One region of the Paenibacillus sp. 2TAB23 genome, then DNA from elsewhere that is predicted to be linked to it. Evidence: predicted binding sites of a transcription regulator. Region 1 holds the regulator's gene; each other region holds the start of a gene.
What was found. Region 1 encodes Rex, which represses fermentation and respiration genes when NADH is low (regulators of the CRP and FNR family bind a similar motif). Its sites were predicted from a motif close to TTGTGAAATATTTCACAA; they were not measured.
Positions count from the first base shown of each region.

Region 1 (5,990 bases):
AGCTGCAGAAATATTTTTTCGACGTCAAAGAAAGCATTGTCCTTACCTCGGCAACCTTGTCTGTGCAAAAGTCGTTTCAGTACGCGGAGGAGCAGCTTGGCCTTACTGGTTACGAGGAGCAAGGACGGCTGAAAACCGTTCAGCTGCCTTCGCCTTTTAATTATAGAGAGCAAGCGCTCGTCGTCATTCCGCGAAACTTTCCTGTACTTAAAGGTACGAACGTTGATGACACCTATATGGAAATGCTCGTAACATCTCTTGCAGACGCAGCGAAGGAAACGAATGGCAGAATGCTCGTTCTGTTTACCTCATACCGAATGTTGAAACAGGTGTACGAGCCGCTGAAGGATAGATTAAGCTCCTCAGGCATTCAAGTACTCGGTCAAGGGATCGACAGCGGCAACCGTACGAAGCTTACGAGACGCTTCCGTCAGACTCCGGAGTCTGTGCTGCTTGGCACGAGCAGCTTCTGGGAAGGCGTCGATATACCGGGAGAAGCCTTGATCTGTTTAGCCATCATTCGTTTGCCATTCCAGCCACCAAGTCATCCCTTGGCAGAGGCAAAAGCAGAAATGCTGCAGCGGCAAAAGCAGAATCCGTTTATGAAGCTGTCCATTCCGCAGGCGGTTATTCGGTTCAAGCAGGGGTTTGGCCGTTTGGTCAGAACGTCACAAGACAAAGGCATCGTCATCATTTATGATACGAGAGTCATTGACACCTACTACGGCAAACATTTCTTGTATTCGCTGCCAGGTCCTAAGATCGAAACGATGCACACGGATCAGATGATCAACCGTATGCGTGAGTGGCTTAGCGAGGGCATAAAGGAAGAACCGGACAATAAGACGATCGAGCCAAGTTAGGAGGAGGAGAAGCGATGAAGCAAACGAAAATATCAGAGGCTGTCGTTAGAAGGCTTCCCGTGTATCTCCAAGTGTTGAATGAGATGGTGAATCGCGAGATACAGACTATCTCTTCACAGGATTTAGGAAATAAGCTTGATTTGAACCCCGCGCAAATCCGAAAGGATCTAGCCTATTTCGGTGAATTCGGCCGCAAAGGCGTAGGCTATGACGTCGTTTATCTCATCGAAAAGATTCGTCAGATTCTAAAGGTGGATCAGACGATAAAGGTTGCATTGGTAGGCGCTGGAAACTTAGGGCATGCCTTATGCAATTACAATAAGTACTCGAAGGATAATATGCAGATAACGGCAGTATTCGATGATCATCCGAGCAAGATCGGAACGAGCATCAATAACTTAATCGTTCTACCTATGAGTGAGCTTGTCGCAACGGTCGCCGAGCAGAAGATTCGAATTGGCATTATTACGGTACCTGCCATCGAGGCACAAAACGTAGCCAATCAATTCGTGGAGGCTGGCGTGGAAGGCATTCTCAACTTTGCGCCTGCCATCTTGAGAGTTCCAGATGAGGTACGCATTCAAAACGCGGATTTCACCAGAGAATTGCTAAGCATTGCCTATTATTTAGTTCGAGAAGGAGAGAGCCAGGATGAGTCAGATTTGGATTGAAAACGGTTTGTTTATTACGATGGATGATGCAGCACCATCCTTTAAAGGACATATGGTCGTTACGGACGACCGAATTTCGTACATAGGTACCGAGGCGCCTGTTGGACTATCTGATGTTGTAGAAAAGATTGACGGAAGCAAGCTGGCTTTCATGCCAGGATTGATCAACACCCATGGTCACGCGGCGATGAGTCTGCTAAGAGGCTATTCCGATGACCAAAATCTCCAAGTGTGGCTTGAGCAAAAAATGTGGCCAATGGAGGGCAAATATGTCGATCAGGACACGCGCGCTGGCAGCGGATTGGCCATTGTAGAGATGCTGCGTTCAGGTACGACTGCTTTTGTTGACATGTATGACCGTATGGACCAGGTTGCGCAAATGACGGAGCAAAGCGGTATACGAGGAGTATTGACTAGAGGTGTCATCGGATTATGTCCGGAAGACGTTCAGGAAGCTAAGCTAGCTGAAGCCATTGCATTCGCACGGGATTGGAACGGGAAGGCAGACGGACGCATCACGACCATGATCTCGCCTCATGCGCCTTACACTTGTCCACCCGCATATATTGAGCGATTCGTACAGGCTGCGCACGACCATAACCTGCCGCTTCATACGCATATGTCCGAGACAATTGCAGAGGTTGAGCAGAATGTAAGAGATTACGGTGTCAGACCTGTCGAGCATTTAGACCGGCTTGGATTTTTTTCACGTCCAGCCCTTGTCGCTCATGCTGTGCATTTGAATACGGAAGAGATTGAACTGCTGGCAGCCAAAGGTGTAGCAGTGTCACATAATCCTGTCAGCAACTTAAAGCTGGCGAGCGGAATTGCACGCGTACCCGAGATGCTGCGCGCAGGCGTAACGGTTTCTTTGGGAACGGATAGCGTAGCAAGCAACAATAATCTTGATTTGTTCGAAGAAATTCGGTTCTCTGCCTTGTTGCACAAAGGAATTTCCGGTGATCCCACTGCTATTCCTGCATGGGAAGCACTCAAGCTTGGCACGATCTACGGAGCGAAATCGATCTGGCAGGAAAACGACCTAGGAAGCTTGCAGGTTGGCAAAAAAGCAGATTTCATCGCTATCGATCTTGAACAGCCGCATTTCTATCCCCAAACCGATATGATCTCCCATTTGGTATATGCGGGGTCTGGCAGGGATGTAAGGCATGTATGGATTGATGGACGTCAAGTGCTCCGAAACGGTGAAAGTACATTCCTGGACGAGGAGAAAATTCGTTACGAGGCGCAGGCGAGCTTCGATCGTCTGCTGAACGCCTAATGCGCGCGACAGCAAGGAAACGTCCTCCGTTCATGACGCTGCAGAGATGGATATTTCTTTTCGTCGCTGCTCTCTTGCTGCTAATAACCATCGTTTTCATTTATTTTCTTGATATACAAAATCCGCAGCGTGCCGCTATCGAAGAAGCTGAAAGGCAAGCTATTGAAGCGGCAGGACTTACGCAGGTCGAGCACGTGTACCATCAAGTTTGGGATAAAGAAAGCTGGATTGTGGAAGGAACCGACAAGGATGACGAGAAAGTGTTCGTATGGCTTGCGGATGAATCGAATCCGGAGATCGTGAAAGCCTCTTCGGGAATCTCGATGCAAGAGATGAAAACCAGCTTCAAAGGCGAGCATCCAAATGCGAATATCATCAGGATTCAGCCAGGCTTGCTTGATAACCAGCGGGTGTGGGAAGTATATTACAGCAGCGGAGACGAGACGAACCATTATAAGTATGATTTCTATAGCTTTGACAACGGAGCTTTGATTAATTCGTATACGCTGCCTAACCGGACGGAGCCATAAGGCTCCGTTTCCTTTTATTGATGGACGATTCTTGCAGTGATTGATGATATACTTTCGTATAGAGACAGTGATATACGGAAGTAGCATATAAAACTGCGGGAGGGATTTTATACATGATGAGACCGCGTGTCATACCCATTGTCATTACAGCGGCTATTTCGGCAGGCGTTCTTTTTGGCGGCTGGGCGATTTATAATCAGGTGGCTTTAGCTGCGCCATTAGAGCAGGTAGCAAATAACGTAAAAGGCGTTATCGCCTCAAATAAACCAGTTATTGATGGGGACCAAATTACCCTTTCACTTGAGCTTGCAGATGACGCCAGCTTAAGGGATGTCTACGAGCATATTGAAGCAAACGGAAAAAAGGTTTTTGATGAACGGCAGTTGGTCCTCAATATTAAACAAAGCACAGATAAAGAGCTCGATGATATATGGTTTGCGGCTATGTTCGATATCGCTGAAGCGATGGAGAACAAGACCTATTCCGGCATTCCTGCAGCAATGGACAAAGCGGCTGCGGCTAATAAGGATGTCGAAGTAACAACGGAAATGGATGATGTGAACGTATATGTGACCCTCAGGAACATGGATGCTGTGAAATATGTCGTGCTGCCGCGCACGTCTGCCCAATTGGAGGCGTGGTAAAATGCGTAAGTATGGAATGGAAATCGCGATTGGCATCGTGCCAGTAGGTATTGTTTTTTTGATTTTCATCGGACAAAATGTCGTTCCCATGCTGCTGCTTGGTCTACTAGGCTTTGCTGTCGTATATGCGGCAAGGGGCAGAGGCAAGCTCACAGCATTGTCAGGTCAGAAGCAGCGTGCCAATGAAAAAACAAGTCCGCTTACCTTCGAACAAATCGGAGGACAGGAGCGTGCAAAGCAGGAGCTTGTAGAGGCGCTTGATTTTCTTGTCCACCAAGACAGAATTGCGAAGCTAGGCATACGGCCGTTGAAAGGTATTTTGCTATCTGGTCCTCCCGGAACGGGAAAGACGCTTCTAGCGAAGGCAGCTGCCCAATATACGGATTCCATTTATTTGGCTGCTTCAGGCAGTGAATTTGTTGAGATGTATGTCGGTGTCGGAGCCGGACGCGTCAGGGATTTATTCAAGGAAGCACGAACCAAAGCAAACAAGGCGAAAAAGAGCAGTGCTGTTATTTTTATTGATGAAATTGAAGTCATCGGCGGCAAGCGGGATGGCGGACAGCAACGTGAATACGATCAGACGCTGAATCAGCTATTGACTGAGATGGATGGGATTTATGCCAATGAATCTCCGCGAATTTTGTTGATTGCGGCAACCAACCGCAAGGAAATGCTGGACAGCGCACTGCTGCGGCCCGGCAGGTTTGACCGACATATAGGCGTAGATCTTCCGGACAAAAAAGGCAGGCTGCATATTTTGAACATCCACGCGAACAATAAGCCAATTGAGCCTAGCGTTGACCTCGACCGCATAGCCAGGGAATCATTCGGATTCTCAGGCGCTCAGCTCGAGAGCGTCATGAATGAAGCGGCGATTTATGCGATGCGTGACAGCAGCGAACAGATTGCTGAGAACCATTTGTCGATGGCTATTGATAAAGTGATGATGGGCGAGAAGACGGATCGAGAGGCTTCGAAGGAAGAACGAGAACGGATAGCGCTTCACGAGCTAGGACATGCGATCATGGCAGAGCTTGTCCGTCCTGGCAGTGTATCGCAGGTCGCCTTGTCGCCGCGTGGACAGGCACTCGGCTACGTTCGTCATAACCCGCAGCAGGATCAGTATCTATACACCAAAGATTTTTTGAATGGTCAGATCATGATCGCTCTAGGTGGCGCCGCTGCGGAGGAAATGTTCTACGGAGACCGCAGCACCGGCTCCAGAGGGGATTTCGAGCAAGCCATAAATATCGTCAAAACTTTAATGGAATCAGGGCTCACAGAGCTTGGCATAATCGATACAAGCATGCTGACTAAGGACGTATGGGCATCGACGAACCGATTAATCTTGGATCAGCTAATGCTGCAAACCAAAACGATGCTGGAGGCGAGAAGAGTGGTGTTTACACAGTCGCTTGAGACGCTGTTACGTGAGGAAACGCTCAGCGGCGATGAGTTCAGAAAACTGTTTTCACCGAATTCGGCTGCATAAAACGTTTACAATATTACAATTTGAAGGCGGAGTACGTATCCGCCTTCTCTTTTTGATGAAAAACGTTATAATAAGAATGAATATAAATATAGAGAATGCTTCTCAATTGGTTATAAGAGGCATAAGTAACAAACTAAAGGAGAAAATACATTGCACATAAAAACAGTGGGCGTGGTAGGAGTAGGAACAATGGGGCAAGGAATAGCAGAGATGCTGGCCTCAAGAGGATTGGATGTTATTATTATCGAACGCTCGGAGGAGCGCCTTGCCTATGGCAAAGAAATGATAGAAGTAAGCCTGGATAAGCAAATCGAAAAGTGGGCGCTCACGCAATCGGAGAAGAAGCTTATTATAAATAGAATTCAAGCAACGACCAGCTATGACAGACTGGCTGAATGCGAGCTTGTCATTGAATCGATTACGGAAGATCTAGAGCAGAAAAAAGCGATATTCGAGACCATTGATCAAATCTGCGGAGCTGACGTTATTCTTGCGAGCAATACCT
Region 1 covers NZ_JBFRGD010000004.1:349,958-355,947, reverse strand. Annotated here, with positions in the region: gene dinG (ATP-dependent DNA helicase DinG) at 1-863, shown strand, start outside; gene AB4Z29_RS08990 (redox-sensing transcriptional repressor Rex) at 878-1,534, shown strand; gene AB4Z29_RS08985 (amidohydrolase) at 1,515-2,816, shown strand; gene AB4Z29_RS08980 (cell wall elongation regulator TseB-like domain-containing protein) at 2,849-3,346, shown strand; gene AB4Z29_RS08975 (hypothetical protein) at 3,460-3,990, shown strand; gene AB4Z29_RS08970 (AAA family ATPase) at 3,992-5,485, shown strand; gene AB4Z29_RS08965 (3-hydroxyacyl-CoA dehydrogenase family protein) at 5,636-5,990, shown strand, end outside.

Region 2 (5,990 bases), on a different contig from region 1:
TCGCAGGCAACTTCGCAGGCGGTACAACGCAAGAGCTTGGCTTGAAAGATGATGCTGTAGGCTTGCCGGATACATCTTCTAAGAACGTCCCTGCTGATGTACTTGAAAAAGTGGCGGAATACAAAGCAAAAATCGTTAGCGGCGAAATCAAAGTACCTACTGAATAGTTTTCGCTATTCCTTGGTATCCTTTGTTTGAGGTTCGTTTGCAGATTGCATCAGACAAGACCGGCTTCGGCCGGTCTTTATTCTTTTTTATTTTAAGAAATATGTGTATAATGTGCTTGCGCTACATGTTTTTATAGCGGTAGAACCGGGGAGATGATAAGGAATGGACCGGAGCTTAACGGCAGTACAATTAAAAGGGATAACGAAACGGTTTCCTGGGTTGGTAGCCAATGATTCCATCAATTTCGAGTTAAAAAAGGGTGAAATCCACGCCTTGCTTGGCGAGAACGGCGCAGGCAAATCAACACTAATGAATATCTTGTTCGGTTTATATCAGCCTGACGAAGGCGAGATTTGGATTAACGGAAATCAGACGGTTATCGAAGGTGCTTCGCGAGCTATTGAATTAGGTATTGGAATGGTGCATCAGCATTTCAAGCTCGTACAACCTTTCACGGTTGCAGAGAATATTGTGCTTGGCAATGAGCCTGTCAAAGGGTTGAAAATTGACTATAAGCTTGCAAATGAGAAGGTTCGGACGATTTCTGAACGTTATGGTCTGAAGGTAGACCCTCAGGCGCGAATTAAAGATATCACGGTCGGCATGCAGCAGCGCGTAGAAATTTTAAAAACGTTGTATCGCGGAGCGGAAATCGTTATTTTCGATGAACCGACTGCCGTATTGACTGTGCAGGAAATCGAAGAACTCATTGAGATCATTCGAAACCTTGCTGCGGAAGGCAAATCGATTATTATCATTACGCATAAGCTGAAAGAGGTTATGGCTCTTGCGGATTCTGTAACCGTTATTAGACGAGGCAAGGTGATCAAGACCGTCACAACCGATGAAACGAATGAGCAGCAGCTTGCTGAGCTTATGGTGGGCCGTGATGTTTCGTTTGAAGTGAAGAAAACAAAACGCGAGCCTGGCGAGGTAATTCTTGCGGTGGACAATCTGCAGATGAAGGGCGAGCAAGGCAAAAACGCATTGAACGGTGTCAACCTCGCGATTCGGGCCGGCGAGATTCTTGGCATTGCAGGCGTTGACGGCAACGGGCAAAGCGAGCTAATCTATGCGATTACGGGGATGCGGAAGGCCGATGGAGGCGCTGTGAAGCTGAATGGGCGCGATATGACCAACTATTCCCCACGTGACGTATCAGTTGCAGGCGTTGGTCACATCCCTGAGGACAGGCATAAGCATGGTCTCGTGCTAGAGTTCAGCGTCAGCGAGAACATGATCCTCAACACATATTTCGAACCGGAATTCGGAAAATCAATGTTTATTGACTATAAAGCGATGGATGCGCTCTCGGATAAGCTGGTCAAAGAGTTTGATGTTCGCTCATCCGGCATCCACACGCATGCACGCGCGCTGTCTGGAGGCAATCAGCAGAAAGCGATTATCGCAAGGGAGCTGCATAAGGATCCAGATCTGCTAATTGCAGTTCAGCCTACGCGGGGGCTTGATATTGGTGCGATTGAATATGTTCATAAGCGTCTAATACAAGCCCGGAACGAGGGTAAGGCGATTCTGCTGGTCTCTTTTGAGCTTGATGAGCTTTATGCTCTGTCTGACCGCATAGCGGTTATGTACGAAGGCAGGCTGATGGGCGAGGTAGACGCAGAGCAGAGAGACGATCAACAGCTGGGCCTCATGATGGCTGGCAACAAGGCAACTGCGGAAAGGAGGGGATAGCGCATATGGAAATGTTGAGAAAAATATTTAGTAAATCGTCTATCCTCATCCCTCTGATTGCGATTGTTCTCGGTCTAATTGTAGGGGCAATTGCGATGCTGGCGGGAGGTTACAATCCCATACTTGCCTATTCGTCATTGCTGGATAAGCTGTTCAGCACGCCTTACAACCTTGGTGAAGCGATTCGGGCCATTACGCCGCTCATATTTACCGGTCTTGCGGTATCGTTTGCATTCCGAACCGGGTTATTCAATATCGGGGTAGAAGGACAGTTTGTCATGGGTATGACAGGCGCAACGATCATTGGCGTTTTACTCGATCTACCGTGGTACATCCACGCTCCGCTTGCAATAATAACTGGCGCGGTGTTCGGCGGATTGTGGGCTGGCATTGCAGGCTATCTGAAAGCGAAGCGCGGCGTTAACGAGGTTATTTCCTCCATCATGCTCAATTGGATCGCCTTGTTTCTGTCGAACTTTATTGTTGCGAAGTACCTTGTCGAGAAGGGACAACAGAAATCAATGGCGGTTCACGAATCCGCTATGGTCAAAATCGATTGGCTGATCAAGCTGACGGACAATGCCCGGATGCACTGGGGAACCATCATTGCGATCGTCTGCGTTATCATATTTTACATCGTACTCTGGCGTACAAAGCAAGGCTATGAGCTGCGTGCGGTTGGCCACAATCCCGATGCAGCCCTGTATGCGGGGATGAATGTCAATGTAACGATGGTGAAATCGATGTTCATAAGCGGTATGTTTGCAGGACTTGGCGGGGTTTTTGAAATTCTAGGTGTATTCGGCAATCAGACTGTGATGGCTGCTTCTCCTGGCTATGGGTTTGACGGTATTGCAGTAGCATTGCTTGGGGGCAATACCCCAATAGGCGTTCTGTTAGGCGCTGTTTTATTCGGCGGGTTAAGTTACGGCTCAGCCGGTATGAGCTTTGGTGCAGGCGTTCCTCCGGAGGTTGTTCGCATCGTGATCGGTGCCGTTATTTTCTTCGTTGCTTCGCATGGATTAGTGAAGTGGTTCCTTAAGCCTTTTCTAAATAAACGTGCGAGCAAGCGGAAGGAGGCGGCGTAGATGAACGTACTCGAAATCATTGGACAGCTCATTAATACAACGCTTGTCTTTTCTACCGCGCTGATCTTTACGGCGCTCGGGGGAATGTACTCGGAGCGCTCGGGTGTCGTTAACATCGGTCTCGAAGGCTTAATGGTGTCAGGCGCGTTTGCTGCGGCTGTCGCTACCGAATATGCCATTCAAGCGGGTCTTGGCGGCGTTTCACCTTGGATTGGTTTTATAGCGGCAGCCGTCTACGGCGTACTGTTCTCATTACTGCATGCGATATCGACGATTACGTTTCGGGCGGATCAAACGGTTGTGGGTGTCGTTATTAATATTTTATCGCTAGGCTTAGCCCTTTATCTGACAAAAAGCCTGTATGCAGGCTCGGGGCAGACACCACTGCTTGAGAACGTGTTTCATAAATGGCAGATTCCGTTTCTATCGGACATCCCTCTGCTTGGCAGGGCGATATTTACTGCATACCCGACAACGTATATCGCGCTCGCACTTGCTGTTATCAGCTACTACATTCTGTTCCGCACGCCTTTCGGGCTGCGTCTTCGCGCGGTTGGCGAGCATCCGAGCTCGGCAGATACAGTAGGGATTAGCGTGTCCAAATACCGTTACATCGGCGTATTGCTCAGTGGAGCGCTGGCAGGTCTTGGCGGTGCTACGATTACGCTGACAACGACAAGCAGCTTTGCGCATAATACGATTTCGGGCCAAGGCTTCATCGCGCTTGCCGCGTTGATATTCGGCAAGTGGAATCCGCTTGGCTTAGTAGGCGCAGCAATGTTTTTCGGTCTCGCACAAGCGCTCAGAAGCTTTATGCAGCGATTTGAATTTGCACAGCAAATTCCGGCAGAGTTCTTCTATATGCTGCCTTATGTATTGACCTTGATCGTTCTAGCGGGTGCCGTTGGCCGTTCCAATGCGCCTTCTGCGCTTGGTCAGCCATACGATCCAGCAAAACGTTAATGGAAGACAAAAGTCTCTTTCCCTTGAGGAGAGAGACTTTTCTATTTATACAGCAAGGCAATCGATTCTTTTCCCTTAATTGCCTAATATCGCCATATTGGGCGTGAATCGTCGAAATGGCTCGGATTTTATGCGAAGAAAGCCCGTTTGCTGCGAATGCTGCCCGGATACAGCTATAAGAAAAATTAATTTGAAGCAGTAGGCCCAAAAAGGGCTTTCACGCATTGACAGTAGCATCTACCGCGTGTAAATTAAAACTTAATCAAATGAATTTATCCCTTTTGGTTTAAACTATAGGTAAGCGACTTTCTAAGTTTGTGCATCAATTCACAAAGTTGAGCTTGCCGTATAACGGAATGGGCATACCCCATCCCTCATAAGAGGAGAGGATCTACTGTGGAAGCACTGGCGCTGGAACGCAAGGCGGAGCAAAACCGCGAGCTGCGTGAACGGTTGTTACAGTTGAAGAAAGAACGGAATGCTATTATTCTAGCTCATTATTATCAGCGTGATGAAATACAAGAGGTAGCGGATTTCCGCGGCGACTCCTTTTTGCTTGCGCAGAAGGCGGCCCAGACGGATGCTGACGTTATCGTTTTCTGCGGCGTTCACTTTATGGGTGAGAGCGCTAAGATTCTTGCACCTAACAAAACGGTTATTATACCCGATGAGCGCGCCGGTTGCCCAATGGCAGACATGGTCAGCGTTGATGGCTTGCGCAAGCTGAAAGCGCAGCATCCGAACGCAAAGGTAGTAACCTACATTAACTCGTCTGCAGAAATTAAAGCAGAGACGGATATTTGCTGTACATCAGCAAACGCGGTTAAGGTTGTGAACTCGGTTGAGGGCGATGAAGTGATCTGGGTACCGGATAAAAACCTTGGCCACTATGTGCAGCAGAACACAGATAAGAAGATGATTATCTGGGAAGGCTACTGCAACACGCATGACATGCTTACGGTCAAAGACGTTGAGGAAATGAAAGCGAAATATCCGAACGCACAGTTTGTCGTTCATCCAGAGTGCCGTCCCGAAGTTGTGGAGTTAGGTGACTTTGTCGGCAGTACAACAGCCATTATCAAATATTGCAAGGAATCCGATTGCCAAGAGTTCATCGTGGGCACGGAGGATGGCACTGGCTACCAGCTTCGTCTAGACAGCCCGGGCAAGACCTTCCATTTTGCATCCAAATATTTGGTTTGCCCGAATATGAAGGTGAATAATTTGAAGAAGCTTGTGAAAGCTTTGGAAACGATGCAGCCTCAAATTTACGTACCGCCTCATGTTGCGGATCAAGCCCGTCTTTCCTTGGAGCGCATGCTGCTTGTGAAGTAAGAAACGCTACTTTTATGTTCGCAAGATTAGCTTCGCTGTAAATTTTATGCCTATATTCCATGAAAAGACGTAAGCAGACGGCAGTGAGCCGGGTTTCACCGTTTACGCTTGGGGGAGCCATGATGATTCCTAGATATTTAGTAGATGTGCAGCTTAGTGAGCTGCCTGTTGTTGAAAAAGATGTCATCGTAATCGGGGCCGGCATTGCCGGTCTTTTTACCGCTATACGGGCAAGTGAGAACAATTCCGTTCTAATGATTACGAAAAAATCGCTGCTCGACAGCAATACAAGGTATGCACAAGGCGGAATAGCCGCTGTAATATCGGATGAGGATTCTCCAGCTTACCATAGACAGGACACGCTCATAGCAGGAGCTGGACTGTGCTCGGATGAAGCCGTCGATGTATTAGTGCACGAGGGACCTAAAGGCGTTCGCAGCTTAATTAAGATGGGAACGCAATTCGACTTGGAGAATGGCGAGTTTGCGCTGACGAAAGAAGGCGCTCACAGCCAGCGGCGGATTTTGCATGCCAACGGTGACGCTACCGGCTTCGAGATTGTTCGGGCTTTATCGGAAACCGCGGTTGCGAATGATCGAATCGAGGTGTGGGATGACCATTTTGTCATCGATTTGGTTACGCAAGACGGCGTATGCTGTGGAGCTATCGTGCAAAAGCCAGGCGGACAGCGTTTATTCGTCAAAGGCAAAGCCGTTATTCTCAGCTCAGGCGGTGCCG
Region 2 covers NZ_JBFRGD010000029.1:15,867-21,856, reverse strand. Annotated here, with positions in the region: gene AB4Z29_RS28360 (BMP family lipoprotein) at 1-167, shown strand, start outside; gene AB4Z29_RS28355 (ABC transporter ATP-binding protein) at 331-1,866, shown strand; gene AB4Z29_RS28350 (ABC transporter permease) at 1,872-2,954, shown strand; gene AB4Z29_RS28345 (ABC transporter permease) at 2,955-3,917, shown strand; gene nadA (quinolinate synthase NadA) at 4,314-5,252, shown strand; gene nadB (L-aspartate oxidase) at 5,375-5,990, shown strand, end outside.
Region 2: a site for Rex is predicted at 4,233-4,250, ahead of nadA (quinolinate synthase NadA). Genes of this name have one in related genera too.

Region 3 (5,990 bases), on a different contig from region 1:
GTGCCGGAAGCAACACCGGTAATATTCACTTTGCAGAAGGACGCCGCGGGCAGCTGGAGAGAAGGAGAAATATTCGGCGATTTCCTGGAATCCTACGGTATCGAGAAGAAATTCAACGGCAGCTATTTCAAGGACAAGCGTATCCTTCACGTAGATATTGGCGATGGCTCGACAGAGTATCCGATTACGGAGGGCAATAAGTTTCTGCGTCAGTTCGTTCATGGCAGCCATCATGGCGCTGGTTATGCCATCGAAGAAGCGCTGCAGGAATTTAATCGCCTCATCCATTTGCCGGACAGCCCTCGCCAATTTTTCAGCGATGTCATTAAAAACCCCGGGCATAAATATCATGCACGTGCACTTAAGACATTGAAGCGTCCGCTTGAGAGCCAAGTTAGACAAATCGTTCAGCATGTGAAGAAGCAGCTGACCAAAGCGCGCAATGAAATTGACTTGATCTGCGTTTACGGCGGGGGCAGTATTCTTATGCGCTCCGTCCTGTACGCACAGCTGAAGGAGCTGTGTGAGGAACGGGAAATGCAGCTGCTTTATATTCCGGCTGAATATGCCGTACAGCTTAACGCAATGGGACTTGATGCCTTCGTACGCGGGAAAATCTATGAAGCGCTCAAAAGCAAAGCGGTTCAGCCCGTATAAGGAGCATCACGCAAACATCGGCATATTCTAACGGATTCTGGTAGGTGATTGATATGAAGAAAACAAAACTGCCCGGTGACAATATTAGCTTGAAAACCAAAAAAACAGAGGACCCGCTGGTTATGCAGTGGTTGAATACTCAATCGAATCTTATGGATTCGCTGCGTTATTTGGTCGAGAAAGAAATCGCTAGCAATGGTGTGCGCAATTTGCAAGCATTCGTTCCGATGGAGCGAAGCACCCTGCAAGCGGGTGAGCCTGCAACGCAAGAAATGGATCTTCGCGCGCATTTGGCTGCTGGACTTGGACAGTTCGCAGCGGCAGTAGAAGAGGTTATTACACCTCCAAAGCCGCCTGAGCCTGCTGCTGAAGAAGAGTTCGATGACGATGATATTGAAGCTTGGAGCTAACTGAAAGCAACATTAGGTAATGATAATTAAGCATAAAGGCATACCAAGTAATGTTTTGTATTACTTAGAATGCCTTTATTTTATTGGATAAGCCAGTCCGAGGTGTTTCTTAGAGATACTTAGTATTACTTAGGATTACTTAATATAATTTAATATCACTAAGCGACTCATGCGCGGTTTTTGCTTGAAGGTAAAAGGGCTGAATAACGAGGTTTTCATTCAAGGGGAAAATCCAGACAGTGTTGGCCTAGCAGCAGAAATGAGCTATTCAATGGGAAATGTGGACAAAAAAGAAGGAGAGCGCGATGCTCTCCTTCTTTTTTGTGTATTAGTGTGCAAGTGCGAATAGGCCGTGGATGTGCGAAAGATAACGAATGTTGCTCGCTTCCTTCATCAACGATGCAGGCAAGCCTTTCAGCTGCGTTGCATTTCCGCCGATTGTGCCCACGCCGTCTTTGCGGCCAAGGCTGCCAAGCGTACCAGAGAATACCGGAACGAACTTATCCATAACGCCGCCCTTGATTTGAACCGCTAGGTTGTAGCCTACCGTTTCGCCCATTTGCCAAGCAAGCTGAGCTGTAGGAGGGTAAGGACGGTCGCCGCCCTCAGGGAATACTACCGCGCAGTCGCCTGCTAGGAATACGTCAGCGTGCGAAGTCGATTGAAGCGTTGGTGTAACCGTCGAACGGCCACGGTCCTCTGCAAGGCCGCTGCTGCCGACAACAGGGTTGCCTTTAACGCCGCCAGTCCAGATGATTGTGCTGGATTCGATTGTGCGTCCGTCTTTCAAAGATACGGAGCTTTTGGTTGCTTCGGTAATCGCTACGCTCGTAATGAAGTTCACGCCGCGCTTCTCTAGGCTTGTCACTGCACGATCGATCAATACTTTAGGGAAGATTGGCAGAACGGCAGGGCCGGCTTCTACGCAATATAGGGAAATATCATTGAAGTCGATGCCTTTGCTGCGGCATACTTCAGGAAGTCTGTCTGCGAATTCGCCAACAAGCTCAACGCCTGTCAAGCCGCCGCCGCCAACAACGATTGTTGCGTCAGCTTTGTTGCCTGATTTTTTGTAAGCGTCAAGACGGTCTTCCACATGCTTGCGAATTTTGTTAGCATCGGAAACGGACTTAAGAACAAGGCTGTTCTCTTCGAGTCCAGGAATTCCGAAGTAGTTCGTTTCGCTGCCTAGGGCAACGACAAGCGTGTCGTACTTTTGCACTTGGCCGCTAGAGAGAACCACTTGCTTCTCGTTCGGTTTAATTTCTTTTACAGTGTCAACAACGATATTGACTTGTTTGTCGCCAAGAAGCTTGCTTAGCGGCAGAGCAACGGCTTGCTCAGCAGTCGTATCGCCGGCAAGTCTGTGCAGCTCAGTGATGATTTGGTGAGTAGGGAAACGGTTTACGATTGTGATGCTTGCTTCTGCTGCGCTTAGGTGCTTGCGAGCTGTTAGCGCAGTTAGAAGACCGCCGTAACCGCCACCAAGAATTAGAATTTGCTTCGACATGTTCATCCTCCGTTCGTTCTATACGTAATCAGTGTATTATGCTTTTTCGTTTTTCCGTTCCGACAATACGCTAAGGAATGCTTGTGCAAAGCGAAGCGTTTTTTGAACTTCTGGATCCTTCAGCATTTTCAGCATAGCGAATAGGCCAACGGATGATCCAGCAGCCTCTTGCGAGCGCTCGCCAGCTTCCATAGCTGCAGTAGCGATACCTTTTGCTTTTTCTTGAACCGGTTTGACGAATTCACCGATACCTTGAGCGAAATCGTTGATCAACACTTTGTCTGTTGCAATGCCTTGCGCGAAGTCATAAGCTTTAGTCATCAGTGTAACCATTTCAGCTAGTTTAGGAAGGTTGTCTACAAGTACAGTCAGAGACTGTTGAACCTCCGGCTTCAATAACTGATCAAGTACATCCAAAGTTTGCTTTTCTTCCACGAGGCTTGCTGCGACCTCTTGTCCAGCAGTTGGTTGTGACATAATAGAATGTCCTCCTTTGCGTAAATTTGAAAGTAAGTTGTGGTCTCAATTGTGCCAGTCGCTAAGTGAAGCTTAACATCCTTGAAGTTTGTTACACTTTTCACATAGTTTCGCAAAAAAATGTGTGTGCGTTAGTAACAGCCTTATCCCGGCTATCGGACAAGGAAGCATTAGCGAGTATGACGTAATCGGATTGAACCCTTTGATTCTATTCTACATCGTTTTTGCCAAAAGTTAAAAAGAAATTTATTACTTTCTGTAAAAAAATATTGCGATTTGTCGCTTTAGGCTAAGAAACGGGTAATATTCGCCCTTAACAGGCCTATTGAAGAGAAGGAGAACGATTGACATGAAGCCATTTACTCAGAAGGTAATCTTGATTATCCAGTCGATACCGGCGGGTGCTGTCATGACTTATGGTCAAATAGCAGAGCAAGCCGGCAGCCGAAGAGGCGCAAGGCAGGTCGTTCGCATTCTGCATTCGCTTAGCGGTATTCATAACCTTCCCTGGCACAGAGTCATTAATGCAAAAGGAGAAATTGCCATAACCGACGAGGAGGCGCGTTATTCGCAGATTCGATTTCTTGGAGAGGAAGGCATTGAAGTAAGTGCAGAGGGACGAATCGATTTAGAAAAATACAGGTATGACTATAATTAACATTTTCTAATAAAGGCTGATTTGAAACCCCGTATCCGAACCTTTATTATGGTATAGACCAATCGGAAGGGAGAGAAAGAATATGACTACTGAAATAACACCTGGAAATGTACGAAACTTCACTGTTTCGACCGAAATCTTTTACAATCCGAGCTTGGATATTTATTCGCAAATGATTTATATCGTATTGAGTTCAAGCACGGCGGATACGGCGTCGCTCACCTTAGATGAGGTTGCCAAAAAGGGACGCATGACGACAAAACTAGCCATTAAAGCGATGCAGTCCTTAGTAGATGAGCAGTTAATACCACATAAATTGTTCCGTAAAATGATCGGGGAATTCCAGGATGACCGTTTGTCTTGGGCGGCCAAAGGCCTGCTTACGTATTGTAAAGAGCATAAGGAAATTACGTTATCGGAGCTGCTGACGCTCTCGGATCAGTCTGGGGAAGACGAGCAAAGCATTCGGAAAGCGCTGATGGAGCTCGAACGCAATGGCTACCTGGAGGAGTTTCCGGAGCTGAGCAGGCTGACTTCATAAGAAAAAGCAGGACGTATCCGGCCAAATGTGCCGCGTACGTCCTGCTTTTTTCAATCGCAGAAGCATATGCTTATTCTTTGCTTAATCGTTTCAGAAGAGAGTCTCCGTTTTTTCCAACCACAATATGCGCAAACTTCGCTTGCCGCTCAGTCTCCATTCCGGTGCCTTCCGGAACAAAGTAGGTTTCAATGCCATAGTAGATGCCGTCCCAGCCATTATAGACGCCATTAATGACGATTTCTTTGGCGCTTAACGGCTCTCCTTGCGAATATAACCGGCTAAATTGATAGATGCCATTCGCATCTTCCTGGAGTACGGCCTTGATGCGGCGCGAGCCTCCGCGGGCCTCAAGTTCCTTATTTACGATGGACGGCGGAGTGGAAATGCTGTAATTGAGCGTAACGTAATCTCCTTGCAGCAGCGATCTCGGATCAAGCGGTTCAATGGCAAGCTTTACGGGAGTCCCGCCAGAGAGCAGGATCTCGCTCGTCGCAGCGTGATACCCGACATAGCCAAGCTGAAGCACAATGACTATGGCCATTAGAACAGGACTCTTATGCAGAATTCGGCTGTAAGCATCCGAATCCTCAGGAACGCCAGCGCGTGATCGATAGGCAAATAAATAAGTAACGGCGATGGCGATCATGCCTAGGAGAGCAAGGGTTATTGATTTATGAAGCAGCGTCCAGAACAAGTCATAGTATTTGAAGCCAACAAAGATGAACCAAAACACTAAGCTCGCCGCTGCTTCGAGCGTCTGCTTCCGGCGAACGAATAGGAATGAAAGAACGGTCACGACAAGGAAGTTGATTACATTAAAAAGCTCATAGGAATACGGGAAAATATCAGGCATAAACGTGAGCCAAAACATCAGCAGCAGCGTAAATAGCAGTCCGCATTCCCTTACATGCTGTCGCATGGCCCCTTCGCTTAGAAGATAGTGGCTCGCAAAGACGACGGCGTTCAGCGCAGCCATAATGAGTACAATAAAGGATGAAGCATGCTGAATGTATTCAAACAGCTGGAACAGCAGAATGGCGATGTTCAGGTTAATGAGCGAATAGCTGAATAAGTGCTGCGTCCTTCCGTGAAGTCTAAACCAGCCAGCAGCCGTTAGAGCAAGATACAGAAGCGTTAAGGCTGCGGCGTCAATCCATATGATGGCGACGATCCCTGCCGCGTATCCAATCGTGAGAACCGTGTACCGGATGACCGGATTAAGGCGCCGAAGCAGCAGCATAGGAAGCACGAACAGGAAGGAGAGGATGAGTAAAACCTGCTCCGGATCCGCATTGTTCGATGCAAGCAAGACTAATCCCACCAGTGAGATGCTCCCGATCAACACACCGATTACCGTCACGATTGTGGATACGATTTTGCCAACAAGGACGCTTTGATGCTCTTCCTTCAGCTTGGGCTCCGCATGCGGTTCATCAGTTGCTTCGTCAGCTCCGAGCTTGTTGAGGAAGCGGAAGAAAAAGAAATTTGCGGTCAGCAGCAAGGCGACGAACAGCAAGCCGAAAACAAAAAATGTTGTAGAAGCATGCTCTGAGAGCAGCTCTAGAAATTTAAATACGGCAAATGCGGACGCGGCTAGCGCATTAAGCGTAAGCATCACCTTGTCCAGGCGAACCCGGATGAAGTAGTAGAACCCGGTCGCTATTGCAGCGATGCAAGCGATGTTCATCCAAAAGCCAAAATGCTCGAACTGCGTCGAATTGCTTAGAAAAAGCAAGG
Region 3 covers NZ_JBFRGD010000005.1:152,029-158,018, forward strand. Annotated here, with positions in the region: gene AB4Z29_RS10185 (ParM/StbA family protein) at 1-657, shown strand, start outside; gene AB4Z29_RS10190 (hypothetical protein) at 711-1,067, shown strand; gene AB4Z29_RS10195 (NAD(P)/FAD-dependent oxidoreductase) at 1,396-2,577, opposite strand; gene AB4Z29_RS10200 (DUF1641 domain-containing protein) at 2,614-3,054, opposite strand; gene AB4Z29_RS10205 (MGMT family protein) at 3,404-3,712, shown strand; gene AB4Z29_RS10210 (hypothetical protein) at 3,795-4,253, shown strand; gene AB4Z29_RS10215 (GDYXXLXY domain-containing protein) at 4,324-5,990, opposite strand, start outside.
Region 3: a site for Rex is predicted at 3,143-3,160, ahead of AB4Z29_RS10200 (DUF1641 domain-containing protein). Genes of this name have one in related genera too.